Regions from separate parts of the Vibrio sp. V31_P5A7T61 genome, predicted to be linked through region 1. Evidence: predicted binding sites of a transcription regulator. Region 1 holds the regulator's gene; each other region holds the start of a gene.

Region 1 (10,762 bases):
ACCCACAAGAAACGCCGTTGCAGCACATGATGCAAATTGCCCCTGATAAAACCGAACTTGAGCTGCGCAATTATTTAGGCAGTTTTGGTTTTCAGGGTGAAAAAGCGCTAGAAAAAGTGGCCCCTTTCTCCGGTGGCGAAAAAGCCCGTTTGGTGCTGGCGCTGATTGTGTGGCAAAAACCTAATCTGTTGTTGTTGGACGAACCCACCAACCATTTAGATTTAGACATGCGCCAAGCACTAACCTTTGCCTTACAAAGCTTTGAGGGCGCAATGGTTATCGTCAGTCATGACCGCTACCTATTACGCGCGACCACTGACGAGCTGTACTTAGTGCATGATCAGCAAGTCGCTCCTTTTGATGGTGACTTAACCGATTACTACAAATGGCTAACCGATCAGCAGAAAATGGCCCGCAAAGAAGCCCAAGCGACTCAGCCAGTCAAAGACAGCACCAACAGTGCTGCGGCGAAAAAAGAGCAAAAACGTCGCGAAGCTGATTTTCGTAAACAAACCGCGCCAATTCGCAAAAAATTGACACAGTTAGAAGAGAAAATGGATAAATTGAATGCCATTCTCGCCCAAGCCGAGTTAAATCTCTCTGAGGCCACTTTGTATGACGCAGAGAACAAAGCCCAATTAACCGAAGTGATTGCTAATCAAGCCTCAGCAAAAAGCGCGCTTGAGCAAGTAGAAAGTGATTGGATGGCCGAGCAAGAACATCTTGAACAACTGGAACAGGAATTCACTCAGTAATGATCCCAACGCACGCTCATTCATCATTAACGTTAGAAGGCTTATGGCAATTTAGCCTCGACTATTATGCGGTTAATGAAGTGAAAGAAGCGTGCTTGTGTCTGCAAAACCAGTTTCAGGGGAATGTTAATTTACTATTGCTGCTCAAGTGGTTAGATGAACAACAACTCAGTATTAACGACTCAGAATGGCCACGCTTATTGGCGTGTTTAAGTCATTCAGAAAGCTTAGTTCACTCTTTTCGTGAGTTGCGCCGTAAACTAAAGTCTCACCTATCAGAAACACTGTACCGTGAAGCGCTACAGTTTGAATTGCGGTTAGAAAAACAGCAACAAGCAGAGCTGATCGGCTGCGTACAGGGATTCCGATTATCCCCGACCAAAGACCTAGCGTTGACTGAGCGCTACTGTCGACAACTTGGCGCTGAGCATTTGATCTCTCTATTCTCTACCCCGGTAAAACCAACATGATGCTCATAAAGAATTGAGGCTTTTTATGTCGCCGTTTACTGCCGCGAAGGGATTAACCAATCCACATTTACAAACCCTACTACCGCGCTTAATTCGTCGAGCGGCTTGCTTTACGCCGGTTTGGCAAACCTTAACCACGCCAGATAACGATTTTCTTGATTTAGCATGGAGTGAACCAGCCCTCCCCTGTGTCGATAAACCCATTTTTGTCTTATTTCACGGTTTAGAAGGCAGTTTTTATAGCCCTTATGCTAATGGCTTAATGGATGCGTTTGCTCGACATGGTTGGCTATCGGTGATGATGCATTTTCGAGGCTGCAGCGGAAAACCCAACCGCTTAGCTCGAGCTTACCATTCGGGTGAAACGGAAGACGCGCGTTTCGTACTTGAATACCTACGCGCACAATTCCCTCAGCGTACCATCATTGCGACTGGAGTCTCTTTAGGCGGTAATATGCTGGTCAACTATTTGGCGCGCTATCGGGATGATCCGATTGTCGATGCGGCAACCATCATTTCCGCACCACTGGATTTAGCAGCGTGTTCGCAACGTATTGAACAGGGCTTTTCAAAAATTTATCGCCGTTATTTACTCTCATCATTAAAAAATAATGCGTTAAGAAAAGCCCCATTGCTACAAAATGAGCTAGGTTTAACCACGCAATCCATTCGTCAAGTAAGCAAGCTCTATCAATTTGATGATTTGATCACCGCACCGCTACACGGCTTTAAAGATGCGCAAGAGTACTATCAACAATGCTCAGGACTCATGAAATTAGGCGCGATTACTATCCCTACGCTGATCATTCATGCTGCCGATGATCCGTTTATGACTGAAGCAGTGATCCCGCGCGGTCCTTTAAACCCACAGATTAACTACCAATTATTTGAACACGGTGGCCATGTTGGTTTTTTAGCTGGCAGCTTACGTCAACCTAGGTTCTGGCTTGAGCAGGCTTTGCCGAGTTACTACGCTAATTGGCGACAGAAATAAAAATTAGCGTCATTTAGCGTCATATGGCAGCAAAATATCGTAAAACAGAGATTATCAGTTCATAAAATCATGAGGTATTTATGATCGTTCCTTGGCAACATATCGCCAGTGACACTCTAGACAATTTAATTCGTGAGTTTGTATTACGCGAAGGCACTGACTACGGTGAAAGTGAAATCAGCTTACAAGACAAAATCGATCAAGTCATCGCTCAACTGCGCAGTGGGCAAGCGATGATCGTCTATTCTGAGTTACACGAAACGATCGATATCAAAAGTACCGCACGCTGACGGTAAAAATCGGCGTTTTCTGCTGCGTTTTTTCCATGATATAGTGAAACCAGCCATGGGCTTTGCCCCTCAAGGATCAACAGACAAGGTATGTCATGTCAGCAAAACACCCCATTATTGCGGTCACCGGTTCATCAGGCGCTGGTACAACGACCACATCAGAAGCTTTCCGCAAAATGTTCAATATGATGAACATTAAACCCGCTTGGGTGGAAGGTGATAGCTTCCACCGCTTCACTCGTCCAGAAATGGATATTGAAATTCGTAAAGCAAGAGAACAAGGTCGACATATTAGCTACTTCGGTCCGCAAGCGAATGACTTCCCTGCTCTGCAGGATTTTTTCCGCCAATATGGCAAAACGGGCGCAGGACAAATTCGTCGTTATCTGCATACTTTTGATGAAGCCGTCCCCTATAATCAGATGCCTGGTACCTTCACACCTTGGCAGCAGTTGCCTGATGATACCAATGTCTTATTTTATGAAGGCTTACATGGCGGAGTGGTCGATGGTGACATTAATGTCGCGCAACATGTCGATTTTTTGATTGGCATGGTTCCAATTGTCAATTTGGAATGGATCCAAAAATACGTGCGCGATACTCGTGACCGCGGCCATTCTCGTGAAGCCGTCATGGATTCTATCGTTCGCTCAATGGACGATTATCTGAATTACATTACCCCTCAGTTTTCGCGTACGCACATTAACTTTCAACGAGTGCCTACGGTCGACACCTCAAATCCTCTCAATGCGAAAGGCATCCCGAGTTTAGATGAAAGCTTTGTGGTGATCCGTTTACGCGGAATAAAGAATGTCGATTATCCCTATTTACTGGCAATGATTGATGGCTCGTTTATGTCGCGTCACAACACGATTGTGGTTCCTGGCGGCAAAATGGGCTTTGCTATGGAACTTATCGTGCAACCCTTACTCCAGCAATTAATTGAATCCGGAAAAATTGGTTGAGATTGCCTTATCTTGACCTGATGAGTAAGAAATTCGCATAATCGGTCAGGCTACGGTCTTATTAACACGATTACTTTTCATACCGTGATCATGTGCACGTTTTTGCGTAAAATATCCATGGTTTGATACGATTAAAATCAAGAAATCGCGTTCGAAAAAGGATACTATTCCTTACCGAACACAAGATAGCTTGCAGCCATTAGGAAGTCCTCTTATTCTAGTTAATCCATTAAGGCTTCGCTAAAATATACGGACAGCAGCGAGCGTACCCTGCAGAGGAAGTGAGATATTATGGTTCTAGGTAAACCTCAAACCGACCCAACACTAGAGTGGTTCCTTTCACATTGTCATATTCATAAGTACCCTTCAAAAAGCACGCTGATCCATGCGGGCGAAAAAGCGGAAACCTTGTACTACATTGTTAAAGGTTCTGTTGCGGTACTGATTAAAGACGAAGAAGGTAAAGAGATGATTCTTTCTTACCTTAACCAAGGTGATTTCATCGGCGAGCTTGGTCTGTTCGAAGAAGATCAAGAACGTACCGCTTGGGTTCGAGCTAAATCCCCTTGTGAAGTCGCGGAAATTTCTTTTAAGAAGTTCCGTCAATTGATTCAAGTTAACCCCGATATCCTGATGCGTCTATCAGGGCAAATGGCTCGTCGCCTACAAGTGACCAGCCAAAAAGTCGGTGATTTGGCGTTCCTTGATGTGACTGGTCGTATTGCACAAACTCTACTAAACCTAGCAAAACAACCCGATGCAATGACTCACCCTGATGGGATGCAAATCAAAATCACTCGTCAAGAAATTGGTCAAATCGTTGGTTGCTCTCGTGAAACCGTTGGCCGGATTCTGAAAATGCTTGAAGAGCAAAATCTGATATCAGCACACGGTAAAACCATCGTGGTCTACGGCACTCGTTAACCTCTGGTTTAACATGCTTAAAGCCTGAATAAGCTACTTTAGTTGACCTAAAGTAGCTTTTTTGTTGTTCATCGTTGGCTACCCGTTCCGTTTTTTACTAACGAAGATCGGTACTTTCAAAGATTTTATCTGCTGAAGCCGCCACAAAGCCGCTATACAGTTGACCGTTCGCCATCGGATAACGTTTAGCGAACTCATAAAAACCACCAGGGATCACTTCAACACCGTCGTTAAACGAGACTGGCACCTTATCAGCCATAGTCGAGGACTGTTCTAGTAATACTTCTGGTGTGCCTTTCACTTCACCGCCATTTTCATTGATAGTAAAGCCCGCCTGACGCAGATGATCATTGACCGCTTTGACCTCATTAAATGCCTTGAGCTGATTAACACTCACCGTAAAGTGATTGGCCCCATAACCATGGGCGGCTAACCACGCCGCATACTCGCTTTCTTTGGCTAAGATTTGATAATCTGCAAACGAGAGATCCCATAGACGGCCGGCGTAAAGAAAATCGACATCATCAAGGCGAGTCGTCTCGACTTGAGCCACTAACTTAGCGACTATCGCTTGTAACTCTGCTGAGCACTCTTCGACCTCCAATTCACTAATAAATACCTTAGGTTGCTTAGGATCAGGGTGCTCATAATGCTTCGCCACCAGCTTTTTGCTTTCAAACAGATAATCACCGCAAGCAACGTAGCCTAAGGCCAGAAACGGCTTGGCCAAAGTCTCTATACCCAGTGGTGCGATATTAAAAGTTCGTAAAGCAATGTGGTCATTGATCAGTGCTTCGTCTTCCTGGAGCAAATGATGGACTTTTTCTGCCGCAGGGCAAAGACGCTGAATATAGTCATTCCATAAACATTGAAAAAGCGCACTTGGCGTCATGACGCCTCCTTGTCAGTGGGTGGATAACGCCTCTCGCGATAGAGACGTTATGGGTTAAACATTATCTACACTCTTTAGCTGTGTTGACGACTTAAGGCAAAACAACCCCTGGTGATAGTGTCGCGGGTAATTCTGTCGTTTGCCCTTCCATCGACGCCATTGGGTAAGCACAGTAATCCGCGGCGTAAAACGCGCTGGGGCGTAAGTTACCTGACGCACCCGGCCCACCAAAGGGAGCATCGCCACTGGCTCCGGTAAGTTGACGGTTACGGTTAACAATTCCGGCGCGAATATGATCAATAAAATATTGCCACTCTTGATCGTCGGTCGACACTAAGCCTGCTGACAAACCAAAGCGCGTATTATTAGCCAGTGCTACAGCTTGAGGCAGTGTTTGATAACGAATGACTTGCAATAATGGGCCGAAATATTCTTCATCAGGTAAATCATTAATCGCAGTGACATCAATAATCCCTGGTGTGACGAACGCCGCTTGTTGTGCCTTCGCGGTTAATAAACTTTTTCCGCCTAACGCTTGTAAATTCGCTTGTGCCGTCAAAATAAACTCAGCGGCAGCACGTGAAATCTGTGGCCCCATAAAGGGTGCAGGATCAGCAAAAGGCTGATCAATGCGCAGCTGCTCGGTCGCTTTTAGCAACTTATCAAGCAACTTATCGCCTTTTTCGCCTTCAGGTAAATAAAGACGACGAGCGCAAGTACAACGTTGTCCCGCACTAATAAACGCTGACTGAATAATAGTGTATACCGCCGCATCAATATCGCCATAGTGCTCAGAAATCACCATCGGATTATTGCCGCCCATCTCCAGTGCTAACATTTTATCGGGTTGACCGGCAAACTGACGATGTAAGAGGTGACCAGTATTCGCACTACCAGTAAAGAGCAAGCCATCAATATTTTTTGATTGCGCGAGCGCAATACCCGTTTCTTTCGCACCTTGTACTAGGTTAAGCACACCATCGGGCAATCCCGCCGCTTGCCATAACTGCATCGCTAGCTCACCAGTCCATGGGGTTTGCTCTGAAGGTTTAAACACCACGGTATTACCAGCCAGTAAAGCAGGAACAATATGGCCATTGGGTAAATGGGCAGGAAAATTATATGGACCAAATACCGCCATTACGCCAAGGGGACGATGCCGCAATACAATCGTATTACCTGCCACCTCACGTTGCTGCTGCCCAGTACGTTCATGGTAAGCACGAATAGAAATCGCAATTTTACCAGCCATCGCCGCGGCTTCGGTGCGCGTTTCCCATAATGGTTTACCGGTTTCTTTAGCGATCACTTCAGCAATTTTTTCACTGTTGGCTTTGACCTGCTCAGCAAAAGCCAACACCACTTGCTCACGCTCAGCAAACAGGCGATTTTTCCAACTAATGAATGCCTGCCGAGCAGCCGTAATAGCTTGTTCAACTTGCTCTGCCGTTGCGCTATTACCTTGCCAAACCACTTGGTCATCGTAAGGGCTGATTGAACTCAACGCATCGCCTTGTCCAGCAATCCATTGACCTGCTATCCACTGAGTCATTGTATCTTCCTTATCTAAAAACTATTGAGCCAAAATTCGCAACCAATCCCCTTGGTCAACGTTTAATGCTTGAGCCACTTCGGGAGTAATCAACACCGTTTCTCGCTCACGGTTGTAGGCCGCTTTTTCGGCGGTAGCACGAAAATGAGTAAATGAGGTATTACACATCAAATATTGTTGGGTGCTGGAATGACGCGTGACTTCAACCCTAGCACGAACAGAATTACGTACCGATTCAATATTACGGACATCACATTCTACGGCTGGGCCGGCATCAAAAATATCGACGTAATTGCGGCAAGTAAATCCTTCGTCTTCCAATAACTTGAGGGCTGGACGAGTATTCTCGTGCACTTGACCAATCACCGCCTGAGCTTCAGGACTCAACAAGTTGATATAAATCGGCAACTTGGGCATTAAGTCAGCAATAAAGCCTTTTTTACCTATGCCAGTTAAGTAATCCGCTAAGGTAAAATCAATCGAAAAGAAGTGCTCTTGCAGCCACTGCCAAAAGGGGGAATTACCATCCGCATCAGAGACGCCTCGCATCTCAGCAAAGATGGTTTTAGAGAAACGTTCTGGATGCTCCGCCATCATTAAAAAACGACTCTTTGACATTAAGCGGCCATTCAAACCTTGGCGAAAGTGCTCTCGCAAAAATAAGCTGCAAATCTCTGAGCATCCGGTGTAGTTGTTACCAAAGGTGAGTAATTTAACGACATTGTTGACCCCAAGCTTATGTGAGGCATGGACAATCGTACTAATATGATAAGAATAAAAAGGACGATCCCAACCAACCGCCGCTTCGATCCCCGTCGTACCAGCCACCTCTCCGGTTACACTGTCTACACCGACCATTAAATAACCTTCATCCCCTGGTTGCGCTACGGACGGTTTAGCAAAGCTGTATTCTGAGTGTTCAATACGATTGGTGAGTAATTCTTGATTAACGGGCAGTGACGTAAAGCCATGACCCGATTCAATGGCACAGTCATGAAGTGCCGGATAGTCAGACGTTGCAATAGGGCGAATAACTAGCATCAATATTCCCTCCAGATGCATAGCACTAGACCAGCTTGGCCTAGCGAAGACAGCAAACACCCACCGCTATCCATGGTGGGTGTGAATAGCAGAAAGACTACACGAGTGTTGCGATCGCTTGCTCGAGTTTAGCCAATCCTTGTTCGATTTCTTGTTGAGTGATCAATAATGAAGGCGTCATACGGATCACGTTCGGTCCCGCCACCAACAGCATTAATCCATGCTCTCCAGCCGCTAATAAAATGTCTCGAGAACGGCCTTGCCACTGCTCATTGAGTGCCGCGCCAAGCAGTAAACCTTGACCACGGATTTCAGAAAACACATGGTACTTATCATTAATTTTGGTTAATCCCTCGCGAAACCAAGCTTCACGTTGCTTCACACCCGCTAAGGTTTCTGGTTGACTAACAATATCAACGACGGCCAGACCAACAGCGCACGCTAACGGGTTACCGCCATACGTTGAACCGTGGGTACCGACTTTCATATGCTCGGCAAGCTTATTAGTGGTTAACATCGCACCAATCGGGAAGCCGCCACCTAATGATTTCGCCGTACTTAAGATATCTGGCGTGACACCTAAACCTTGGTAAGCATAAAAGTGCCCCGTACGCCCATTACCAGTTTGAACTTCATCAAAAATCAGTAGCGCGTTATGCTTATCGCACAGTTCACGCACCGCCTGAACAAATTCTGGCGTTGGCGAAATAATACCGCCTTCGCCTTGCAGGGGCTCCATCATGATCGCGCAGGTGCGATCCGACATATGCGCTTGCAAAGCATCAATATCGTTATAAGGCAGGTGAGTAATATCGCCAGGTTTCGGTCCAAAACCGTCAGAGTAAGCCGCTTGCCCACCTACCGTGACAGTGAAGAAGGTTCGGCCATGGAAGCCTTGTTTAAAGGCAATGATTTCCGTTTTCTCTGGACCATAAACGTCAGCCGCATAACGACGAGCTAATTTCAGTGCCGCTTCATTGGCTTCAGCGCCTGAGTTGGCAAAAAAGACTTTGTCAGCAAAACTCAGTTCAATCAATTTATTAGCAAGTTGTAATGCTGGCTCATTAGTCATCACATTACTCAAATGCCACAATTTATTGGCTTGCTCGGTTAATGCATTAACCATGGCCGGATGGCAGTGTCCTAAGCAACTGACTGCGATACCACCAGCAAAATCGATGTACTCTCGTCCCTGCTGATCCCAAACTCGGGAGCCTTGTCCTTTTACTGGGATGAACGCCATCGGGTTATAACAAGGCACCATCACCTCATCAAATAAACCACGTTGTATCTGTTTTTCCATTGTCATTACCCATTCCTTCTTATACCGCATGCCAAGTTGCTCTGCCATTTGGCGACAAAACCTTAGCGTAAGATTTTGTATGGCATTATCACTAATACGGCATTGTATTTACAAAATATTAACCAATTCAATAGCGAAATATTCTTTTCACGACATCAATACCAGTGTACTCGATATCGCCTCTGATTATTTATGCACTAACGACTGTCTTTTATGAAGTATTTTTTACCTTCGCATGCAAAATAGAATAGATAGCCATTGTAAGGCAAGGGATTCACCAAGGAGAGAGACTATAAAGGCGCATAAAATCGCACATCACGATCAAGCGCCATTTAGACGAAAGAAATGTTAAGAAAAGTGATCAAGATCGGTAATGGTTGGCTTAACGATTTAAGAAATTGGCCAGTAGCTGATGCCCTTGCTCGGTTTTAATCGATTCAGGATGAAACTGCACCGCATCAATCGGTAACGTTCGATGTTGATAACCCATAATTTCATCGACAGAACCATCGTCTAATTCTGTCCATGCCGTGAGTTCAAAACATGCCGGTAGCGAGTGCTTTGCAACCACTAATGAGTGGTAGCGGGTGACCCTCAAGGGATTGTTTAAGCCAACGAACACACTGCGTCCATTGTGCTTAATCAGTGATGTTTTACCGTGCATGACTTGTCTGGCGCGCACCACGTGTCCACCAAACACTTGCGCGATCGCCTGATGACCAAGGCATACCCCTAATATCGGTAGCTTCCCGGCAAAATGAGTGATCGCTTGGAGAGAAATCCCCGCTTCATTCGGCGTACAAGGTCCGGGGGAAATCACTAAATGTCTCGGATTAAAGGCTTCAATCCCCTTGATGTCTATCTGATCATTACGTACGACTTTGACCTCTTTCCCTAATTCACAGAAATATTGATATAAGTTGTAGGTAAAAGAATCGTAGTTATCGATGAGAAGCAACATAATATCAGCCGTGCCAGTCAGTTGAAGAAACAGAAGGCGATATTGTGCAGCACCGTTGCAGAAAGGCAAGTGCTTTACTTGAGTCGAATAAGAGTCATCGACATTAAGGGTCTTGATGTTCCGCCGCATTGAACAATAAAAAACGATCAAATACAGCTTGTGCATGTCCACTTTGCTGGGCATCGAGTAAATACTGGTTAATACCATTGAGTAGGAATAATGCCTCCGGTAAATCACGACGGATTTGCACATGAAACTGCTTATCTCTCCCCAATAAATGAGGTGTAATTGGCCGTTCAAGCTGATAAAGACCAAGCTGAATACCACCATAAATTGGCTCAATTTCACTTAGAAACCAATCACAGCGCTGCTTTTGTAACATATCTAACGCTTGTTGGACGGTGTTTAAACGCAACGATGGCTCGCGAGATAGGCCAAAGTCCTGATAATTAAAACCATGTACACCACACAATACGCCAGAATCTTGATGATGACTGAGGAGATTATTCGAATCAGCGAGAGTAAAATAACCAAGTTGAATACGATACAGGGTGACTGAAAAGTAGCTGTATTCCGCTCTGTCATGACGATAGCTGGCATTCCACGTTAAATCAC
Region 2 (10,762 bases), on a different contig from region 1:
TTAACCAAGCGATCTGAAAATGTGCCACCCATTGGCTAACATAATGTGCCCCTGTGACACACAGTAAAATCGTAGCTAAACTTTCGACTACTTTTTTAGCAGTCACACGGTCTTCTTCATGCTCGTTGTACGTGACAAGCTCAGGAAAACGTTGATGAGTTTGATTGCCAATACCGTAGTCAGATTGTAGATGATGTTTATCAATCAATCTTTTCGCCATTGGACTGCCAATGATCCCACCAATGATTAAGCCAAAAGTCGCAGAAGCCATGGCAATTTCGAGCACATTATCTAAGCCATAGACATTTTGAAAAGTCTGTGCCCAAGCCGCTCCGGTCCCATGACCGCCTGACAAGGTAATCGAACCCGCAATCAGCCCCATTAACGGATCTAACCCAAGCAAAGTCGCTAATGAAATGCCTACGGCGTTTTGAACAACGATAAAAACAGAAGCGACAGCCAAAAATAAAAAGACTTTGAGACCGCCTTTAACCAATTGAGTGTAATTAGCGGCAAGGCCAACGGTAGCAAAAAACATCAACATAAAGGTGTTTTGTAACGGCAAATCAAAACGTATATCTACCGCATTAAAATGTAATATGGTCAATACGCTGGCAACCACCAAACCACCGACGATCGGCTCTGGTATGGTGAATTTCTTCAAGATCGGGATGTGAAAATTAATAGAACGCCCTAAAAAAAGCACACTGATTGCCACTAGAAAAGACTCTAGTGGACCAATAGCAATAACCTGATTCATGTTACCTCTCAACTGCATGTATGATTTCGGTGATTCCCTAATTGAAATGGGTACTTTGGCAGGGTGCCTAGCAATAGCCTGTATTTCTAGAACCAATTGCCGTTAAATTCCCAAAAAATAAGAATAAAAAGCAAATTAATCGCCATTAATTCTCGTAATTTGAGAAACAGACAAGCATCAGCCCTCACACAGAATCATGATTGAAAAAGGTTGCTTATAGCCAAACAACTTGGATCTGCAGGTAGAAAGAAGATATGAACAATGGCGGAAAAAGAGAAAGGAAAAAAGAAAGCCCAAGCGGCGTTTAGCGACTTGGGCTTCCTTTCTATTGAAGGCTATTAAAACGCTAACCTCAGTCATCGTCTCGAAACGAGACTTAACCAAAGATGCTGATATACCCTTGCAAAACGATCAGGTTAACAATATCAATAAAAAACGCACCGACAATCGGCACGACCATAAAGGCTTGTGGTGAAGGGCCATAACGATTGACAATCGAGCCCATGTTCATCACTGCCGTTGGTGTCGCTCCTAAGCCAAAACCACAATGCCCACCAGCAATCACCGCAGCATCATAATTGCTACCCATGAATTTAAAAGTCACGTAGTAGGTAAAGAAAGCGAGGACGATGGATTGTACAGTGAGGATAATTAAAAATGGAATGGCTAAATCGAGCACATTCCACAGCTTTAAACTCATCAACGCCATCGCCAAAAATAAGGACAGCGAGACGGTTCCCAGCATGTCGATGGTTTCAGTATCGAGCTTACGAACTTTCGTCACTTCGAGTACGTTAGTGATGATCACACCGATAAACAAGGCATAAACGAAATCAGGGATCATCAGCCATTGGATTTCTAAAGTACTTGCCCATTGTGAAACGTATCGCGCTCCAACCACGCAAACAATCAAAAAGAACAGTTGTTCAACCACCTTTTTTCCGGTGACTTTATCTTCTTCATTTTCGTTGTAGGTGATGATTTCAGGGTGCCGTTCATGGGTTTTAGAGCTTCGACCATACACAGATTCCATATTGTGTTTGTTTACCAAACGCTGGGCCACCGGGCTACCAATTAAGCCGCCAATGATCAAACCGAAGGTAGCCGATGCCATGGCTATCTCAAGCACATTATCAAGGCCATACATCTCTTGGAAAGTTTGCGACCAAGCGGCACCAGTACCGTGTCCGCCAGAAAGCGTAATCGACCCTGCCACTAAGCCCATTAATGGATCCAAGCCTAACGCAGTCGCCATCGAGACACCGATGCCATTTTGAATAATGATATAAAACGACGCGATGGCCAAAAACAGAAACACCTTGGCCCCGCCTTTGATAAGTTGTGTGTAGTTCGCCGCCAAGCCAACAGTGGCAAAGAACATCAGCATAAAGGTATTTTGCAGCGGTAAATCAAACTCTAAATCCATACCATAAAAATGCAGCATGCTGATCAGGCATGAAACAATTAAACCGCCGACAATCGGCTCTGGTATATTGAATTTATTTAAAATCGGCAGCCTGGCATTAACAAAGTGGCCTAAAAACAGCACGCTGATCGCCACTAAAAAGGACTCCAGTGCCCCAACTGAAATTAAATGATTCATACAACCTCATCATAATATGCTCTTCATCCTCCATGATGATTGAGGGTTAATGGGATAGTCTATTCGATAGCTCACGTCCACAAAGATACGTATCTCAACCGTTGTTGTGCGCCTTAGGCTGATTTAATGGGTGGAATAAGCGATGGTTAACTCACGCTGTTTACCCTTTAAAATGTAAAAAGGAGCACACCACAAGTGGGTGGTTGCGCTCCTTTTTGCTGTTGAGCGTGCGCGAAAGCGGGTCTTTCTGGGCCACAATAGGCTCCTTTACATCAACAGAAATGACCGATGCTATCGGATAGCGTTGTGGCTATAGCCTCTATCGCCAAATCATTTGGGATAGAACAAGAGAAGATGTCCCTAGGGCGAATTTACCTTTAGCGATGTTTATTTTTTCAGCTAAAAATCAACACGCCCTAGCCTGCAATTTACTTGTTCCTATCGTAGTGGAATACTCTGACTCATGGATAGGTTGTGAGTCGAAACCAAGGAAAAACTCAAGTTCGCAACAGGCTGCATGGCCATAACCGGGCCGGACTATAGCACAGGAACCACGATTTTAGGTAACCCTATCCCATTGGCGGAAGGCACATTATTACAAATATGTGACAAAAATATGAATTAGGATAATCACAAAGGTAAATGATTCTCACCAATCATCACTGACCGATGGGGCCACCACCTGTACAGGGAAACCATTTTGCGCAGCAATGGCCGCTCGAGCACGTGCGTCAGAATGATGAGAGGCGCTCAGCCACCAAGTTAACTCAACCGGCAAATCAAGGGATTTTTTACTCCCATCACTACGGGTTAGAGGCTCATGAGCTTCAAGGTATACACTGCGATCAGGCTCCAGCGTGACTTTGATCGGCTCATCGATGATCCGCACTTTTACCCCGCGATCCACTTGGTGAAAAAGCCACTCAATGTCTTTAGGATCCATGCGAATACAGCCCGCACTCACGCGCATGCCAATCCCAAAGTCTTTGTTAGTGCCATGAATCAGATACTCTCCTGAACCATAGGCTAAGCGCATTGCATAGTTACCCATCGGATTATCTGGACCGGCAGGAACCACCGCGGGTAACTCAATACCACGCTGCAAATACTCATTACGCACTGACTGCGGCGGAGTCCAAGTTGGGTTACGGCGCATTTGGCTGATTTGTGTGGTCATTTCTGGCGTATCACGGCCAATTCGACCAATTCCAACCGGGAAAATATGCACCTGCTGAGTATTAGGTGGAAAATAATACAAACGCAACTCGGCAAGATTGACCACAATGCCTTGATACTCAACCTCAGGTAAAATGACCTGTGAAGGAATCGTCAACACCAAACCCGCTTGGGGGAGAAACGGGTCGACGCCTTTATTGGCCGCCATTAAAGCCAGAAAACCGACATCATATTGGCCTGCTATCTGCGCCAACGTTTGTCCTTCTTGCACTTCATGATAATGCATCCGCCCGACTAGGCGACTGCCCTCTTTAGGCAAGTCATAGACTGCCGCTTGCAAAGAGGCGAGCCCACTTAACCAGAGTAAACCGATGAGAAACCCGTTACGCAACATCAATAGGATTATCCTTTGCTTCTTTGTAGAGACGTAAGGTTACTTCTCTTGCTACTTTATGATCAACCATCGGTGAAGGATATAACAGAGACTTAACACCAGGCCATTTCCAAGGCGTATGAATATAGGCAGTAGGCACACTGGCCAGTTCAGGCACCCATTGACGAATAAATTGCCCGCTGGGATCAAACCGCTCACCTTGAGTAATCGGGTTAAAAATTCGAAAATAGGGCTGACCATCACAACCGGTGGAAGCGCACCATTGCCAACCGCCATTATTCGCAGCGTAATCACCATCGATTAATTGCTGCATAAAGTAGCGCTCTCCCCAATGCCAATCGATATGCAGATCTTTGGTCAGAAAACTCGCTACGACCATTCTTAATCGGTTATGCATCCAACCGGTTTGATTTAATTGCCGCATCGCCGCATCGACAATCGGATAGCCAGTTTTACCCTCACACCAACGAGCAAAAGCTTGCTTATCATCCGACCATTGCAGTCGATCACCCCATGAATGAAAAGCTTTGCCTTTCGATAATTTACTTTCAAACACCAATAGATGCTGATAAAACTCGCGCCAAATCAATTCACTCAACCAGATTTCCGCGCCAGAAGATAACAGGGCGGATTGCGATTGCGCATACATTCGCGCCATACATTGCCGCACCGAGAGCATGCCAATCGCCAGATAAGGAGAAAGCCGACTCGTGCCTTCCTGAGCCGGGAAATCACGTTGCTGATGATAATCATCGATCGATTGCTGGCAAAACTGACGTAATTGGTGGCGAACGGTTTCAAAATCTACGGGCCATTGATCACTCGATACTCGTGGATAAGCAAAGTCTTGCCTCTCATTCCACAACGCGTTGTGTTCAGAAGCCAGTAACGGGTTCACCGCAGCAGTTGGAGTTGAAACGATGACTGGCGGTGTAAACCGACTCAACCATGCCCGTTTGAAAGGTGTAAAGACTTTAAAATACTCGCCTTGTTTATTTAATACCTGCCCAGGCGTAAGTAGACACTTATCATCACAAGCTAACCAATCAATCCCGAGCGTACTTAATGCCTGTTCAGTTTGGCTATCCCGCTGCTGTTCATTCCATTCATAGTCGCGATTGACCAACACTTGATTGACCGACAAGCTTTGTGCAAATTCACTGACCACTTGACTTGCTTGTTGATAGTCATCAACCTGTTTGTAAAATAAAGGAATATTTAATGCCGCTAATTCTTGCTGCAAAGTAAACAAACGGCGATAAATGAAATCTGCTTGGATCGGAGCCAAGTCATGACGTTGCCACTGATGAGGTGTGGCCACGAAAAGGGCCGAAACCGATTCACCGCTGGCAATCGCCTGCTGTAATGCTGTGTTATCTATCGCGCGCAAATCTCGGCGCAACCAGACCAGTTTCATGACTCATTCTCCTGATGGGTTAAGACATCCAAAACACTGGATAAGACCAAGTGATCCTGCAGTTGGGTTTTCAACTGAGCCAACGCAGAGCGCTGCGCTTCTGCTAAACTTCGATGTGAAAACACACTCACTCCTTGCCAGTCGTGCAAACTTTCGTGCTGGAGCAAGCCACTCATATCGTCAACGCCTTCAATAAACGTCACTTGATAGCCTTTTTCAGCCCACATTACCGCCCAAAGCCAAGCAAGAATGCTACCGTGTCCATCAAAGCTGATACACAAACAAGGACCACGATGCGCCGCTTTATTTTCCGATTCGAGAATACTCGATAATTTACTGAGCATCAGGCTGCTAAACAGCCCCTTTTGCAGCGAGCGTAATGGTCCTTTGACCTTTTCCAGAGCTTCAATCACCGGCAACACAAACTGCGCTTCAATAATATCCAAAGGGTATTCTTTCATTACCGTGGCAATCACATTCGCGGCTTTGGCTCGTTTCAATTTAGCCAACGCGTCCAGTAACGCCGAACACGCTTCAAGCTCTCCACCCGGGTCCAGCACCTCACTTTCCGGTAGCTGATTGTTGTGTAACAACTGACTTACTTTGCCAATCGAGACGCCTTTTAATAACCAGCTCTGAATGGTTTGGATCGTCTGAATATCCTGTTCGGTATACAGCCGATGCCCTTTCTCGGTACGTAAAGGTTGCAACAAGCTGTAGCGACGCTGCCAAGCACGTAACGTTACAGGCTTAACGCCGGTTAACTCCGCAACTTCACGAATCGCATAGTGCTTCGCCTCATAATCCATAACGTAATCTCAATGCTTGTGGGTGGGGATCTAAATAACGCTGCTGACTAAGATACTCATCAGGATACATGGATAAATAGTGCTTAATTAACGTTAAAGGCGCGAGCAGAGGCAATAAACCTTGACGATATTCATCAATCACTCGCGCTAACTCGGCTTTCTGTTGTGCGGTCAAAGAGCGTTTAAAATAACCTTGGATGTGCATTAGCACGTTAGTATTATTTTTGCGGCTAATACGGTGAGTAAGTGCTTGCATTAAGCCTAAGCGATATTGCTCAATAAAGGTGTCGGTCGGATATTTGGTCACTTCCGCGACTAAACGCCCTAAAGCTTTGTAGGACATCGGATGATGAGCCATTAAAGAGAGTTTATAACGCGAATGGAATTCTACGACTTTGCCTGCCGTTGGCTGTGAGCCAAGCGATTGGTAAAAATCATTTAAACAAAAAACGCGAGTAATAAAATTTTCTCGCAGCACAGGGTCATTTAATCGGCCATCCTCTTCAACCGGTAACCAAGGCATCCGTTGCATTAATTGTTGCGTGTACAACCCGACGCCATTTTTTTCAGCGCCGCCTCGTTCACCGTAGACTTTGACTCTTTCCATGCCACAGGTCGGCGATTTAGCACACACGATATAGCCGGATAAATGTTCAGATTGCAGCTGCTCTATTTTCTGCTCGGAATAATTGAGTAAGGCCGCCGTATGATCGCGGCTGGCATCTTTTGTTTCCACCAAGGCGATGCGTTCATTATTCGACATTAAACGTATGGTTGGTCGTGGCACTGGTAGCCCCATACCGACTTCGGGACAAACGGAAACAAATTCGAAGAAGTTGGCCAACTCTTTGGTAACAAAGTTGCTTACTTTATGCCCAGAGTCAAAGCGAACCGGTTCACCGAGTACACAAGCGCTAATACCAACGCGAATAGGGGTCGATTCCATCTTTTTTCTCCTAATGACGATAATGTTGGGTAACATCACTCACGGTTGTACAATTATTTTATTTGTATAAGGTATAGCACAGCTCCGCAAAGTTATACAAATTATTTTTTTGTACATGAAAATGAGCATCTTTTGCCTCCCTATTCGATCAAGCTGCTAAAAAGCCTAAAATTACAGCGAGAAAACCAGTGTTTTGTGATTCAAACGATTAACAAATCGATTGCGCCATCAAATTAAACAGATTCAGTTATCAATAAGGGATTCAAAAGATTATCAAGGTGTTTTTGTGACTTAGTTCTCACGGAGTACTGGTACGACAAGATAGTATTGCTGAAACTGAACATTCATCAGTCAACAATAATCGTAATTAACTATTGTGACTGATTAACTCTTGGAGAAAAATGATGGCGACCCCACATATCAACGCACAAGCAGGCGCATTTGCAGAAACCATTTTGATGCCTGGCGATCCGCTTCGCGCAAAGTTCATCGCCGAAACCTATTTAGACGATGTGGCCCAAGTTTGTGATGTCCGTAACATGTTCGGTTACACCGGTTTTTACAAAGGTGTCAAACTGTCCGTCATGGGTCACGGCATGGGAATTCCATCCGCGAGCATTTATGTACACGAACTGCTGGCTGAATACGGCGTAAAAAATATTATTCGTATCGGTAGCTGTGGCGCTGTTCGTGATGATGTTAACTTAATGGATGTGGTGATCGCGATGGGCGCATCAACCGATTCTAAAGTAAACCGCATCCGTTTCGGCGGGCATGATTTTGCTGCAGTGGCCGATTATGACTTGCTAGAAACCGCAGTTAACCAAGCGCGCGCTCATCAAATTCCAGTTAAAGTCGGTAATATTTTCTCTGCCGACCTCTTTTATACTCCAGAGCCAGAAATTTTTGAAAAGATGAAAAAGCTAGGCATCTTAGGTGTCGATATGGAAGTCGCTGGTATTTATGGTGTTGCGGCAGAGCACGGCGCTCGCGCACTCGCTATTCTCACCGTCTCTGATCATATTTTGCGTGGTGAAAAACTCAGCTCTGAAGAACGTCAAAAATCGTTCCATGAGATGATGACTATTGCGCTCGATACGGCAATCAACCTTTAATTTTTTACCCCGAGGGGGAGATCGTGTCTAACGACCAATTACCAGCGGCCGCTGAAGGTTTGCAACTCAACTTTTGTAAAACATTGGCGTGTGATAACTTTGGCTTGAGCGACGCAAAACATTATGTTCTGCAACATGCGAACCCAAAGCGGCCAACGATGGTTTGTCGTGAGTGTGGAGCTTTCCCCCCCTTACTTAATAATCGCGATGTGCTTAATGAGCTGTATCGCTTACGTCAGCAACACAGCGATGGTTTGCCCGCGTGCCGGCGCGATAATTGTCAAAATTTTGGCTTATCGGTGCACACTCACAAACACCTTTATCACGCTTTTGGTTACAGTGGCGACAGACAGCGTTATCGCTGTAAACAGTGCCACTCGACTTTTGTCGATAAATGGTCAGGTTCAAATAATAAACTTTTATTACAAGAGAGCTTACTCGGCTTGCTGTTTACCGGATATTCTGTGCGCGAGATTTGCCGCAAGTTACACATCAATCCTAAAACTTTTTATGATCACGTCGAACACATTGCCAGCCGATGCCGACGTAAATTAGCCATGATTGACGCGCGATGGGTCAATCACGCCAAGACGTATCAGTTAGCCTCTTATTATTTGCCGCTACAACCTCGCAGCAATAATGGCGCGCTGTGGATGGCAACGGGTGATGCCAAAACCGGTTATATTTTGTGTCAGCATGTCAACTATTCAATCCATGAACAGGCGCAAGGAACGAACGATCACGATCCTTATCATCTACCTGCCCGTTTTGTCAGTAAAGATTACTCTTCAGAATCCAACCTTCCGCTGTCAGTTTCTTCATCTATTTTACGGGAACGGATTGATCAAAAATATCAAACGATTTTAGCGCGAGGCAATGTTGAAGACCCAATGGGGAATTTAACGCGTTTTGATTATCCTTCAAAAGGAGCATTAATTCGTCCGCCCTATACTGCGTATGCTCATTATCTGCATGTGCTCGATCTGTGTCACAGCGATAAACCTGTGACAATTTTTATGCCCCAAGATCCTTTACTACGCTCTGCCTCAATGAGTGTTTGCTTACCTCGTATCCAAAATAACACCGTACATCTGATGTACGTTGAAGAGGATGAAACCTGGTCAAACCATCATGCATTCAACAAAATCGATATCGTCCTCATGGGCTGGTGGCGAGATCGATGGGCGATTATTAATCATCAGAATAGCGCGAAAGGGATCTGTTATTTAGCGGGTAATCATCCCGATCCTGAGCATTGGTTATCGATCGCTTCCACCCGTCAAATAGCTTTCTACCAACAGCGCTTCCAATTACTGTTTGAATCGTTGATCAATGAACCGCGTCGTAAATTACGTCCCGGTGGCATCTTGCCGTTATTGGATATTTTCCGTGCTTGGCATAACCTCTGTTATCAAGATAAATATGGTTTCACCGCAGCACAAAACTTAGGCGTAACTCAACAGCCTTTAACATTAAAAGAGCTTTTATCATAACGTAGCCTCCGCCAGCATTAAAAACCGCCCGCAAAAACACTCTTCATCCCCTGCGGGCGGTATTCAGTACTCAATCAAGGTCATAGGCTTGAACACAGGGTCTATCGACCCCATCACGTATTCACACTAAACTAAGAGGGAAGTGACTTTCTTACCACACCTTGGGGTGAATCAAGAAATGTGAACTAAGATCAATAAATACAGTGTCATCGAGTAATTCACAGTACATTACTTGTCGATAGAGATAAGCTTAAGCCTAAAGACCATGCACAAAAAGGTTCAATCATCCTTGATTAGGAAAGATAGCCTAAGGTTAATCAATCAGCATGGTACTGATAAGGATGATCATTTGGATAAGCATCAGCGCCTCCTCGAACAGGAAATTAAACAACTAAAATCGAGAATTGATTCTGAACCTCAACAGGTCATCGCTATCGCTCAGCAATGTTTATCTCGAGCCGAGCAGTTGGATTATTCTCAGGGTATCTTGCAATCACAGATCATTCTCTCACGTTGCGCTTGGGTCAATGGCGATTATCGCCTTGGTTTGAAAACCATTAAGCAAGCTTATCTCCACCAACACAGCCAAGATAATGATGATTATCTTGCCGAAATTTTTCATGTTCATGCTCTGCACTTCTGGGGACAAGCAAAATATTACACCGCACAACAGTATTGGATTAATGCGCTTGAGCAAGCTTCCCTTGTCGATGATACCGAAATCCTAATCGAAAGCCTTATCGGACTGGGTAATATTTGGCGCATGACTCATGACTATCAACTGGCTTGTTCTACCCATGAATTAGCCGTCAAAGTCGCCAATAATTGTCGAATCGCTTGGTTAGAAGGCAAAGCTCGGATTTTATGGGCTTGGGACCTTTATCTGCTCAATCATTACTTAGATATGCTTTCTGTGCTCGATGGCGCAGAAGAAGCCTTGCAAACTCATGCCGATCAAACTTGGCAAGCAGAAATATGGGATTTTCGTAGCCTCGCATTATTGGGTTTAGAACGTTTAGCGGATGCCGAACAAGCCACACAACGCGCGC
Region 3 (10,762 bases), on a different contig from region 1:
GGCTAAAGAGCAAGGATTATTCGAGTTTTCTGATGTGGTAGACACCGTCAATGAAAAGCTCACTCGCCGTCATCCGCACGTCTTTTCTGACGCAAAGTTTGCCGATGAGCAGCAACTGGCTGCCCATTGGCAGGCCGAAAAACATAAAGAAAAGCAGCAAGCAGGCAAAACAGAACAAAGTATTCTAGACTCAATACCACAAGCGTTACCGGCCTTGTCGCGGGCTAATAAAATCCAAAAGAAATGCGCTCAATTTGGTTTTGATTGGTCAAGTGTCGGCCCTGTGGCGGAGAAGGTGCAGGAAGAGTTGGATGAGGTGATGGCGGAAGTGCTGCAAGTGCCCGTCGATGAGCAAAAGGTAGAAGAAGAGCTTGGGGATTTACTGTTTGCGACGGTTAATCTGGTTCGTCATTTAGGTAAGGATCCTGAACTGGCTTTAAATAAAGCCAATCATAAGTTTATACGCCGTTTTCAAGCCGTAGAGCAATTAGCATCATTAGCTGAGCAGCCACTAACCAGTTTGACATTAAACGAGTTAGATGCGTTATGGGAACAAGTAAAACGACAAGAGAAAAAGGTTCGTTGACTCTATGTATCGCATGGATTTTCTCACTGCGTCATTTTGAGCGAGTTAATCAACCGTGGTGAGCCAAGAAAAAGCACCGACTTCAATCTGTTTGATTTGAAGCAAAAAATAAAAAACTGAGTGTGATAGATTTCACGTTGTGGCGATAAATGGGTTCTGGTATAGTTTTATCCCGTCCAGAAGAAATCCATTTCCCTCATTCAACCAATTTCAGGTTAAACATGACAACAAATTATATTTTTGTTACTGGCGGGGTTGTATCCTCTCTAGGTAAAGGTATTGCAGCAGCATCGCTTGCGGCGATTTTAGAAGCTCGTGGTCTTAAAGTGACCATGATGAAGCTTGACCCTTACATCAACGTTGATCCGGGCACAATGAGCCCAACCCAACATGGTGAAGTGTTTGTCACGGAAGATGGCGCTGAAACTGACCTTGACCTTGGTCACTACGAACGTTTTATTCGTACCAAAATGACTAAGCGCAATAACTTTACGGCTGGTCGTGTTTATGCTGATGTATTGCGTAAAGAGCGTCGTGGTGATTACCTAGGTGCAACGATTCAGGTTATTCCTCATATTACCAATGCGATCAAAGATCGTGTTCTTGCTGGCTCTGAAGGCCATGAAATCGCGATTGTTGAAGTTGGTGGTACCGTCGGTGATATCGAGTCTTTACCTTTCATGGAAGCCATTCGTCAGCTAGCGATCGAAGTTGGTCGTGAGCGGGCGATGTTTATGCATCTGACGTTAGTGCCTTATCTTGCTGCCGCTGGTGAAGTAAAAACCAAACCAACCCAACATTCGGTTAAAGAGCTACTCTCGATTGGTATTCAACCTGACATTCTAGTTTGTCGTAGTGATCGAGTGATCCCTGCGAATGAGCGTAAGAAAATTGCTCTATTCTGTAACGTCCCTGAAAAAGCCGTTATCTCAATGAAGGATGTTGATTCGATCTACAAAATCCCTCAGCTTATCAAGTCACAAGGTTTAGATGACTTGGTATGTGCACGATTTGGTATTACCGCTCCAGAAGCCGATCTTACCGAGTGGGAACGAGTCATTTATGAAGATGCTAACCCAACGGGTGAAGTGACGATTGGCATGGTCGGCAAATACATCGAGTTACCGGATGCGTATAAATCGGTTAACGAAGCACTGAAACACGCGGGCCTTAAAAACCGTTTAAGCGTGCATATCAAATACATCGATTCGCAAGATGTTGAAACCAAAGGTGTTGAAATCTTAGAAGGTGTTGACGCTATTTTGGTTCCAGGTGGCTTTGGTGATCGTGGTATTGAAGGTAAAATCCTTGCTGCTCAATATGCACGTGAAAATAATGTCCCTTATTTAGGTATCTGTCTGGGGATGCAAGTGGCGTTGATTGAATACGCACGTAATGTCGCTGGTATGGAAGGCGCACATTCAACAGAATTTAACAAAGAAACCCCATTCCCTGTGGTAGGCTTAATTACCGAGTGGGTTGATGGTGAAGGTAAGGTAGAAGAGCGTACCGAAAGTTCCGATTTGGGCGGCACCATGCGTTTAGGTTCGCAACTTTGCCACTTGACGAAAGGCACCAAAGCTTATGAGCTTTATGGTAGCGCGACGATTCATGAGCGTCATCGCCATCGTTACGAAGTGAATAACCATCTTCGTCCAAAAATTGAAAAAGCAGGCTTGAAAGTGTCTGGATTGTCAGCAGACAAGAAACTGGTGGAAGTGATTGAAAACCCAGCTCATCCATGGTTTGTTGCGGCTCAATTCCACCCAGAATTCACATCGACGCCTCGTGATGGTCATCCATTATTTGCAGGTTTTGTGAAAGCAGCCGGTCAGTTCCAACGCGGTGAATTAAAGTAAAAGGATATGGGTAGCGGCTTAAGTTGTGCGGCTATCCTTTTAGTTTTGACATTTAAATTCAATGAGAGGAAACATTAATGTCTAAGATCGTTAAAGTTCTAGGTCGTGAAATCATCGACTCACGTGGTAACCCAACAGTAGAAGCTGAAGTACACCTAGAAGGCGGTTTCGTTGGTATGGCAGCAGCTCCATCTGGTGCATCTACTGGTTCTCGCGAAGCGCTTGAGCTACGTGACGGCGACAAGTCTCGTTTCCTAGGTAAAGGTGTTCTTAAAGCGATTGCTGCGGTTAATGGCCCAATTGCTGATGCTCTTGTCGGTAAAGACGCAAAAGATCAAGCGACAATTGACCAAGTGATGATCGACCTTGATGGCACGGAAAACAAATCTAAGTTTGGTGCGAACGCGATTCTTGCGGTATCACTAGCGAACGCGAAAGCAGCCGCTGCCGCTAAAGGTATGCCTTTGTATGAGCACATCGCTGAGTTAAACGGCACTCCTGGTCAATTCTCTATGCCTCTACCAATGATGAACATCATCAACGGTGGTGAGCACGCCGATAACAACGTAGATATCCAAGAGTTCATGATCCAACCTGTTGGCGCAAAAACGCTAAAAGAAGCAGTACGTATGGGCGCAGAAGTGTTCCATAACCTAGCTAAAGTGCTTAAATCTAAAGGCTACAACACTGCTGTTGGTGACGAAGGTGGTTTCGCTCCTAACCTAAAATCTAACGCTGAAGCGCTAGAAGTTATCGCAGAAGCGGTTGCAGCGGCTGGCTACGTGTTAGGTAAAGACATCACTCTAGCGATGGACTGTGCAGCATCTGAGTTCTTCGACAAAGAAGCCGGCATCTACAACATGAAAGGTGAAGGTAAAACCTTCACTTCAGAAGAGTTCAACCACTACCTTGCTGAGCTAGCTAACAAGTTCCCAATCGTATCTATCGAAGACGGTCTTGATGAGTCAGATTGGGATGGCTTCAAGCACCAAACTGAACTACTTGGTGACAAGCTGCAATTAGTGGGTGATGATCTGTTCGTAACCAACACTAAGATCCTGAAAGAAGGTATTGAGAAAGGTATTGTTAACTCAATCCTGATCAAGTTTAACCAAATCGGTTCTCTAACTGAAACATTGGCAGCTATCAAGATGGCGAAAGATGCTGGTTACACTGCAGTTATCTCTCACCGTTCAGGCGAAACTGAAGATGCAACGATTGCTGATCTAGCGGTAGGTACTGCTGCAGGTCAAATCAAAACGGGTTCTATGAGCCGTTCTGATCGCGTTGCTAAGTACAACCAATTGATCCGTATTGAAGAAGCGCTAGCGGGTCGTGCTCCTTTCAACGGTCTAAAAGAAGTGAAAGGCCAAGCGTAATCCTTTTGGATACGGCTTAGCATTATTGCTTAGAGAACGCCCTGCATAGCAGGGCGTTTTTTTATATTGAAGATAAGTACAAGGCCAGTGCAGTAGGGCTTATGCCGCTGCGCTAATCGCTTGTATTCGTCGTTTATTAAGCTCTTCTTTAATAGCTTTTCCCTGAAAACCATCAGCGATCACCTGCTGTACCTCGACACTTAGAGCCGCTTGATAAGCATTAAGAAAGAGATCGCGTTGCGGATAAGCGTTTGCTTCGCAGCCTAATCGACCAGCGTGATCCGCCTGACAACAGAGCAAAACGTCATGCAAACGCTCGGGTTTACGCCAGACATCGAGTTTATCGAGTATCTTAAGCTTGGTGCTTGCTTTAAGCTCTGCCGCTCGATGAATGTTTGAATGTTGTTCACAGACTAATAATGCTAGATCTTTGCACTCATTAGGAATGCGGACACGTTCGCATAACGCGTTAATAATCTTAACTCCGGTATGGCAGTGCATTTTGTGGCTTGGCCATTCATTCTGCGGTGTTACGCCTTTACCTACATCATGTACTTGCGCAGCAAAACGCACCGCAATGGATGGAGAGAGCTTTGCCGCTTGTGCGGCGACCATTAACGTGTGTACTCCGGTATCTATTTCAGGGTGCCACTGCTTGGGCTGTGGGACACCGAATAAGCGGTCAATTTCAGGTAATACAATAGCCAGCGCCCCACATTCGCGCAGTGTAGAGAGAAAGACTTCTGGATTCGCGGTCGAAAGCGATTTATGCCACTCTTGCCAGATGCGCTCCGCGGTTAAATGATGTAACTCTCCAGATTGAGCGATCTGTGTCATTAATTGCATCGTCTCGCTAGCAATGGTAAACCCGAGATGTGCTAACTTTGCCGCAAATCGTGCGACGCGAAGGACGCGAAGCGGATCTTCGATAAAGGCATCAGAAACGTGGCGTAATAGACGGTTGTGCAAATCACGCTGACCCCCATAGGGATCAATCAGCTTGCGGGTGTTGTCTTGTGCTATGGCGTTGATGGTCAGATCGCGCCGAGCGAGGTCTTCTTCAAGACTGACATCTGGGGCGTAATAACAAGCAAATCCGGTATAGCCTGATCCTGTTTTACGCTCGGTACGAGCCAGAGCATATTCTTGTTTTGTCTTAGGGTGTAAGAAGACAGGGAAATCTTTACCGACCGCTTGATAGCCGGCTTGACGCATTTGCTCTGGACTACTGCCGACGACGACCCAATCTTGATCATGTACTGGCAAAGAGAGTAATTGATCGCGCACTGCGCCACCGACGAGATAAACTTGCACAGAGGCTCCTTATTGAGAAAACAAGTGCGAAGACAAAAACGGCCACCTTAGGTGACCGTTGTTCGTGTCATTATGCCCATCCGGCCGGATTACGTTTACGGCGAGGGATAATGTGTGGCAGCACTAGACCAAACAGCAAGCCGCCGCCAGCAACGCCACCGCCATAGATAAAGTATTTCAAGAGTAAATCCTCTTTTTGGGTATCTAAGCGAGCACGCAGTTCACGGATTTCAGTTTGCGAAGCAATCAGTTGCTGACTGATATCGCTATAACTTTGCTCTAGATCGGCGATTTGTTTGTTACGGATTTCTAATGAATCGACCAGTCCGGCTTTTTCACTATCGGCATTTTGGCGAGCATTAGCCAGTTGGTTTTTTACTTCTTTAAGTTCTTTTTCAAGTTGCGGCAGACGAACCGCCATACTGACTTCACGAGTTACAAAGCGGCTTTCTATCCAACCATTGCGTCCTCGTTCATCAACAATTTGGCTATAACCTGTCTCTTTATCGGTGTTGAGCAGTTTAACTTTCTCTCCCGCATCAATCGATCCAATAATACGAAACTGATTACTTGGGCCAGAATGCATATAAGTAAACAGTTTATCTGCGACATAACGGTCTTGAGCGAGCGCTGGTGCTGCTAATAAAGAAAATAGCACCATGCAGATGAGTTTTTTCACGGTAGATCCCTTAATTATGGTCAATATTGCGCGTGAGAGCTTTGAATCATCTCATTCTGTTGATGGGCGCGCAATAGGGTTATGTACGACTTTATTATCAGTCTTAAGGTTTGTTTTACAAATAGTAAAAACTTTCTGCGCGCGGCGCAACAAAGAAGGGAGGCTGAGCCTCCCTTTCTGTGCGTTTGAGTCAATAATGACAATCCGTTTACATTGGATTGACGAATCGATTAAGTAAACGCCGCTTGAATCGCATAGAAGAAGATCACGGCCAGTAAAGCACCGGCGGGTAAAGTCACAATCCATGATGCGACAATATTACGCACCACACCTAAATTGAGCGCCGCGATGCCACGAGCAAAGCCTACCCCTAACACCGCACCCACTAAGGTCTGAGTGGTTGAAATCGGTAAGCCAGTGCCTGAAGCGAGTACCACCGTCGAAGCGGTAGCTAACTGAGCGGCAAAACCACGACTTGGTGTTAATTCAGTGATCCCTGTTCCGACGGTAGCCATCACTTTATGACCCAGTGTCGCAAGGCCGATCACAATCCCGATACCACCGAGTGGTAGTATCCACCAGGCAATCGCACTTTTAGACGCGACATTACCTAGGCTTTCAACCGTAGAAACCACTGCGGCTAGGGGACCAATCGCATTCGCGACATCGTTTGAACCATGGGCAAACGCCATCGCACAGGCGGTAATGACCATTAAAACAGAGAAAATACGCTCAACATTAGAAAAACCATGGTTTTCTTCGGTATCGGCAAATTTCTTATAAATGTACAGATAGCCAATAACCATGACAATGCCTGAAACCAGAATCGAACAGATCCAAGCTTCACTACTGGTTAAGTGCAGCCCAACATGTTTTAAGCCTTTTTTAATGGTCACTAAGGCGATCACCATGGTGGTAATAAACATGTAAACGGGGACGAAACGCTTGGCATTAATCAGCGGCGTTTCTGTATCAAAGATCAGTTTTTGTGCACTGACAAAAATAGCGTAAGCCAATAAGCCGGAAATAAATGGCGTGATAACCCAACTGCCAACGATGCCTTGTACTGAGCTCCAATCAACAGCTTCTGTACCGACAGAAATTGTTGCAAAACCAATAATCGCACCAATAATCGAATGGGTAGTTGAGACTGGCCAGCCCATATAAGAGGCAACAAGCAGCCAAGTACCTGCGGCGAGCAGGGATGACATCATGCCATAGACCAGCAGGTCTGGTTGATCGGCAAACAGGGTGGTGTCAATAACACCTTGGCGAATCGTATCGGTGACTTCGCCTCCGGCTAAATAAGCGCCAGCAAATTCAAAAATCATCGCAATGATGATCGCTTGCTTGACGGTGAGAGCTTTTGAGCCAACAGATGTGCCCATCGCATTGGCGACGTCATTTGCACCAATACCAATGGCCATTAATAAACCGAAGATCGCTGCAACAATAATCAGGACAATGCCGTAGTTCGCAAGGATATCCATCGTAATACCTAGTTGTTGATAACAAGCGGAGACTCATCGTGGTGCTTTTTAGGCACGAAAAAAACCATTAGCGCAAGAATATAGTCAGCGCTTGAATGGTGGGAAACACGATTATGACTCTTAGTTATTTGGTTAACTTAAATGATTTAAGAACGGGAAAGCATCAGTTCAAGTCGAGCACCGACTCGCTGAGCTTGATCAGCGATACCGCCGACCCATTCAAAGATTTTGTACAAGAATATGACGTCAATCGGATTCATGGTTGACTCGATAGCCATTAACTGTTGGCGTAAGCGAATCTGCATGTTGTCCGTATCATCTTCTATGACATCCAGTTGATTAATCATTTCCGCCACGAGCGTGACTTCACGACCTTTAAATCCGGTTTCCAATAACTCGTCAAGTTCATTGATCACCTTCTGTGCTTGTGTCGCCGCGTCAAGACAGCGTTGAACATAAGCGAGGAAATTATCTTGGAGAGGTTTAGGGATAATAAGCTGACGACCGTAAACACGGCCAGAAATGTCTTTAGCAAGATTTGCCAGCTTATCTTGTTGAGTGAGAAGCTCAAGCATGTCAGTACGATCAACCGGCAGAAACAGACCGCGAGGGAGTTTCAGACGAATTTCGCGTTTTAACACGTCGGCTTCTTTCTCTAAATGAGAAATTTGTGCACGTATTTCTGCCGCTTTTTCCCAATCACCTTGAGCACAAACTTCAAAGAAGTTGATCAGGTGTGAGCAGCATTCATTGACACACACAACGTGTCGTTGCAAAGGCTTAATGGGGGACTTTGCAAATAACCCCATAATGGTATTTACTGGCATGGTCATTCAACCTAATTACTATAACCGAGAAAGAACAGACACCACGATAGCCTGGTGAAATGTTGAGCGTTGGCTATAAAGGCGCGCATGGTAACCTAATAATAGAATCATTAAAACTGTTTTAGATCATCAATAGGACGATATTTCTCACTTGCCCCGCTGTCTATTAGGCAATATCCTGTCGCTATCTGCTGTGAAAGGTATAACTATGGAAACCGAGATAGAACTGAAGTTTTTTGTTTCTCCTGATTTTTCAGACGTTTTGCGTAATAAAATTTCCGAAACCAAAGTGCTTCAGCACCATTGTCGGCAACTGGGTAACACCTATTTTGATTCTGCTGACCATTGGTTACGTCAACACGATATTGGGCTACGTATTCGTCGTTTTGATGAGGTGTACGTGCAAACCGTCAAAACTGCAGGACGAGTCGTTGCAGGCCTGCATCAAAGGCCGGAATACAATGCAGAGCACACGGGCAATCATCCCGATTTAACCCTACATCCTGAAGATATTTGGCCTCAAGGGCGCGATGCTGAAACGCTGCAATCGCAATTGGTCGCTTTATTCTCGACCAATTTTACCCGTGAACAGTGGCTCGTCGCCATGAATGATGGTAGTCAAATTGAAGTGGCGTTTGATCAAGGCGTTGTCGAGGCTGGGGATCAGCAAGCGTCGATTTGTGAGGTTGAGTTAGAGCTTAAATCGGGGCAGATAGATGCTCTGTTTTTGCTTGCTCGTCACCTCTCTGAACAAGGTGGTATGCGGTTGGGGAACCAAAGTAAAGCGGCAAAAGGTTATCGTTTAGCGATGGGGTACGAAGGTGATGAGGTGCAAGGGCTCATGCTGGTGAATACCCAGAGCAATGATAACGTTGAGTCTTGCTTTATTCGCTCACTCGAGCACGCTCTTGCTCATTGGCATCGCCATGAACAAATTTACACCGAACAAGACTCGATAGCCGCTTTGCATGAGATTCGTCATGCAATCAGTTTTATCCGCCAATTACTCAGCGTATACGGTGGTATTGTTCCACGCCGAGCCAGTGCGATTTTACGTCAAGAACTTAAATGGTTAGATGGTGAATTGGCGTGGTTAAAACAGTATGACTATCTAGAAGACTTACTCAAAGATAAGGGCTATGCGTTACGTAAGCTGGATGCCCGTAAGTTTTTAGTCAACGAGCTTAAGCAGCGCCAAGAAGCCTTACCTCAACGTGATGCGTCATTAAAACTGTTGCACAGTGCTCGTTATACGGCATTACTGCTTGATTTGAGTCGTTGGATTTTAACCCGCGGATGGCAGCCGTTTTTGGATGATAAAGCTCGTGAGCGAATGGCTCGACTGGTGGGGCCTTTTTCTGTCAAACAGCTTGACCGAGCGTGGGCGGAGTTGGTTGAGGTCTTTCCGCCAGAGGAGGCACTCTCAGCTGATGATTACATTGAACAGCAATATCGTTTGATACGCGCGCTTTATACTGGGGTCAGTTTCGCGCGTTTATATGATGCCGAGCAGCGTTTAGCGTTTCGGATGCCATGGATTGATTTATTACATGGTATCGATGACTTATTAACCTTAAAAACGTTAGAGCAACTGCTTGATCTGTTACAAGATGAACAAGATCAAGAGCAGTTAACCCGTTGGCTTAATCGTCAAGAAAACTCGATTTTGCACGCCATGGAGCAAACGCGTCGCATTGGGATAGAAGCGACGCCTTATTGGCGTGAATAGTGACTATCCCCTTCGTACTTGCAGCTGCAGCGGTGTTGGCTACGTTCGTTCACCCCAATCACATAGTTTGCCTATGTTCATGGAGATTCACTCACTTGCCGCCTACCTGCAACTTCAAGTCGTTTGGGTATACGCTCATCAAGCACATTTCTGAACTTTCACTTCGGGAATGTGCCACTTTCATCCTATCTTTCCGTTACTTCTCTCTTTGTTGAAAAAACTAGAGTTAACTCACAAATAGCGTAACCGCTGGTTTATTCCATTGTAGCCATTTGATGTGTCGCCGATAAAAACGGTGATGGTTGGATATATACTGCATTAAAGAGTGTGTAATGCATAATCCATCGGCTTAGACAAATCACACCATCAATCTGCAAATTCGCGAGGTAATACACATCGAGAGCCGCTGGTTTTTGATAGTATTAATTTCATACGAAGCTCGAAATAATTCATACGTGGTAGGTGGGCATCACACCATGATGGGCGAGCATTAAAAACAGAGTGGAGAATCAGTCATGGCGAGGATGGCATTTAAACCGTGGGAACGGGTGATCACAGACATACGTTTGATCCCTAAAATGGTCATGCTAATGTTTTTTAGTACGATTTTAGTGATCGGCAAGCAACTGTGGGATGCGAGCTTGTTCTATGACTCTTTACTTGCTGCGACTCAAAGCACGGAAATTGCCAAATTGCACTATGACACTTATATCGTGCAGGTCATTTGGCAAACTGGGTTTATGATCGTCACTTTTGTTTCATTACTGATGTTTGCCGCGCGAGTGATGTTACGTCAAACCCAATTTCTTAGTCAGTCAATCAAACAGATGGCTGAACGCGATTTATCTGAACCTATTTTTATGGACTGTAAAGATGAGTATGGTGATGTCGCTCGTGAG

What was found. Region 1 encodes CRP, which controls carbon source genes, mostly activating them, when cyclic AMP is high. Its sites were predicted from a motif close to TGTGANNNNNNTCACA; they were not measured.
Region 2: the regulator CRP is predicted to act here: its motif matches at 7,391-7,406, upstream of deoD (purine-nucleoside phosphorylase).
Region 3: the regulator CRP is predicted to act here: its motif matches at 708-723, upstream of CAG58_RS02900 (CTP synthase).

What each region holds. Positions count from the first base shown of each region.
Region 1 covers NZ_WXWI01000057.1:83,218-93,979, reverse strand. Annotated here, with positions in the region: gene CAG58_RS12665 (ABC transporter ATP-binding protein) at 1-755, shown strand, start outside; gene CAG58_RS12660 (TIGR02444 family protein) at 755-1,225, shown strand; gene CAG58_RS12655 (hydrolase) at 1,251-2,219, shown strand; gene CAG58_RS12650 (YheU family protein) at 2,300-2,509, shown strand; gene CAG58_RS12645 (phosphoribulokinase) at 2,605-3,474, shown strand; gene crp (cAMP-activated global transcriptional regulator CRP) at 3,766-4,398, shown strand; gene CAG58_RS12635 (DUF1338 domain-containing protein) at 4,496-5,290, opposite strand; gene astD (succinylglutamate-semialdehyde dehydrogenase) at 5,382-6,842, opposite strand; gene astA (arginine N-succinyltransferase) at 6,864-7,883, opposite strand; gene CAG58_RS12620 (aspartate aminotransferase family protein) at 7,981-9,192, opposite strand; gene CAG58_RS12615 (aminodeoxychorismate/anthranilate synthase component II) at 9,569-10,147, opposite strand; gene CAG58_RS12610 (substrate-binding periplasmic protein) at 10,251-10,762, opposite strand, start outside.
Region 2 covers NZ_WXWI01000029.1:284,753-295,514, reverse strand. Annotated here, with positions in the region: gene gltS (sodium/glutamate symporter) at 1-760, opposite strand, end outside; gene gltS (sodium/glutamate symporter) at 1,137-2,363, opposite strand; gene CAG58_RS07445 (L,D-transpeptidase family protein) at 3,013-3,933, opposite strand; gene phrB (deoxyribodipyrimidine photo-lyase) at 3,923-5,350, opposite strand; gene CAG58_RS07435 (MerR family transcriptional regulator) at 5,347-6,159, opposite strand; gene CAG58_RS07430 (YbgA family protein) at 6,149-7,105, opposite strand; gene deoD (purine-nucleoside phosphorylase) at 7,510-8,220, shown strand; gene CAG58_RS07420 (IS1 family transposase) at 8,244-9,713, shown strand; gene CAG58_RS07415 (hypothetical protein) at 10,063-10,762, shown strand, end outside.
Region 3 covers NZ_WXWI01000018.1:87,855-98,616, reverse strand. Annotated here, with positions in the region: gene mazG (nucleoside triphosphate pyrophosphohydrolase) at 1-586, shown strand, start outside; gene CAG58_RS02900 (CTP synthase) at 808-2,445, shown strand; gene eno (phosphopyruvate hydratase) at 2,523-3,824, shown strand; gene CAG58_RS02890 (multifunctional CCA addition/repair protein) at 3,924-5,138, opposite strand; gene CAG58_RS02885 (TIGR04211 family SH3 domain-containing protein) at 5,209-5,817, opposite strand; gene CAG58_RS02880 (inorganic phosphate transporter) at 6,048-7,307, opposite strand; gene CAG58_RS02875 (TIGR00153 family protein) at 7,454-8,134, opposite strand; gene CAG58_RS02870 (CYTH and CHAD domain-containing protein) at 8,343-9,863, shown strand; gene CAG58_RS02865 (methyl-accepting chemotaxis protein) at 10,379-10,762, shown strand, end outside.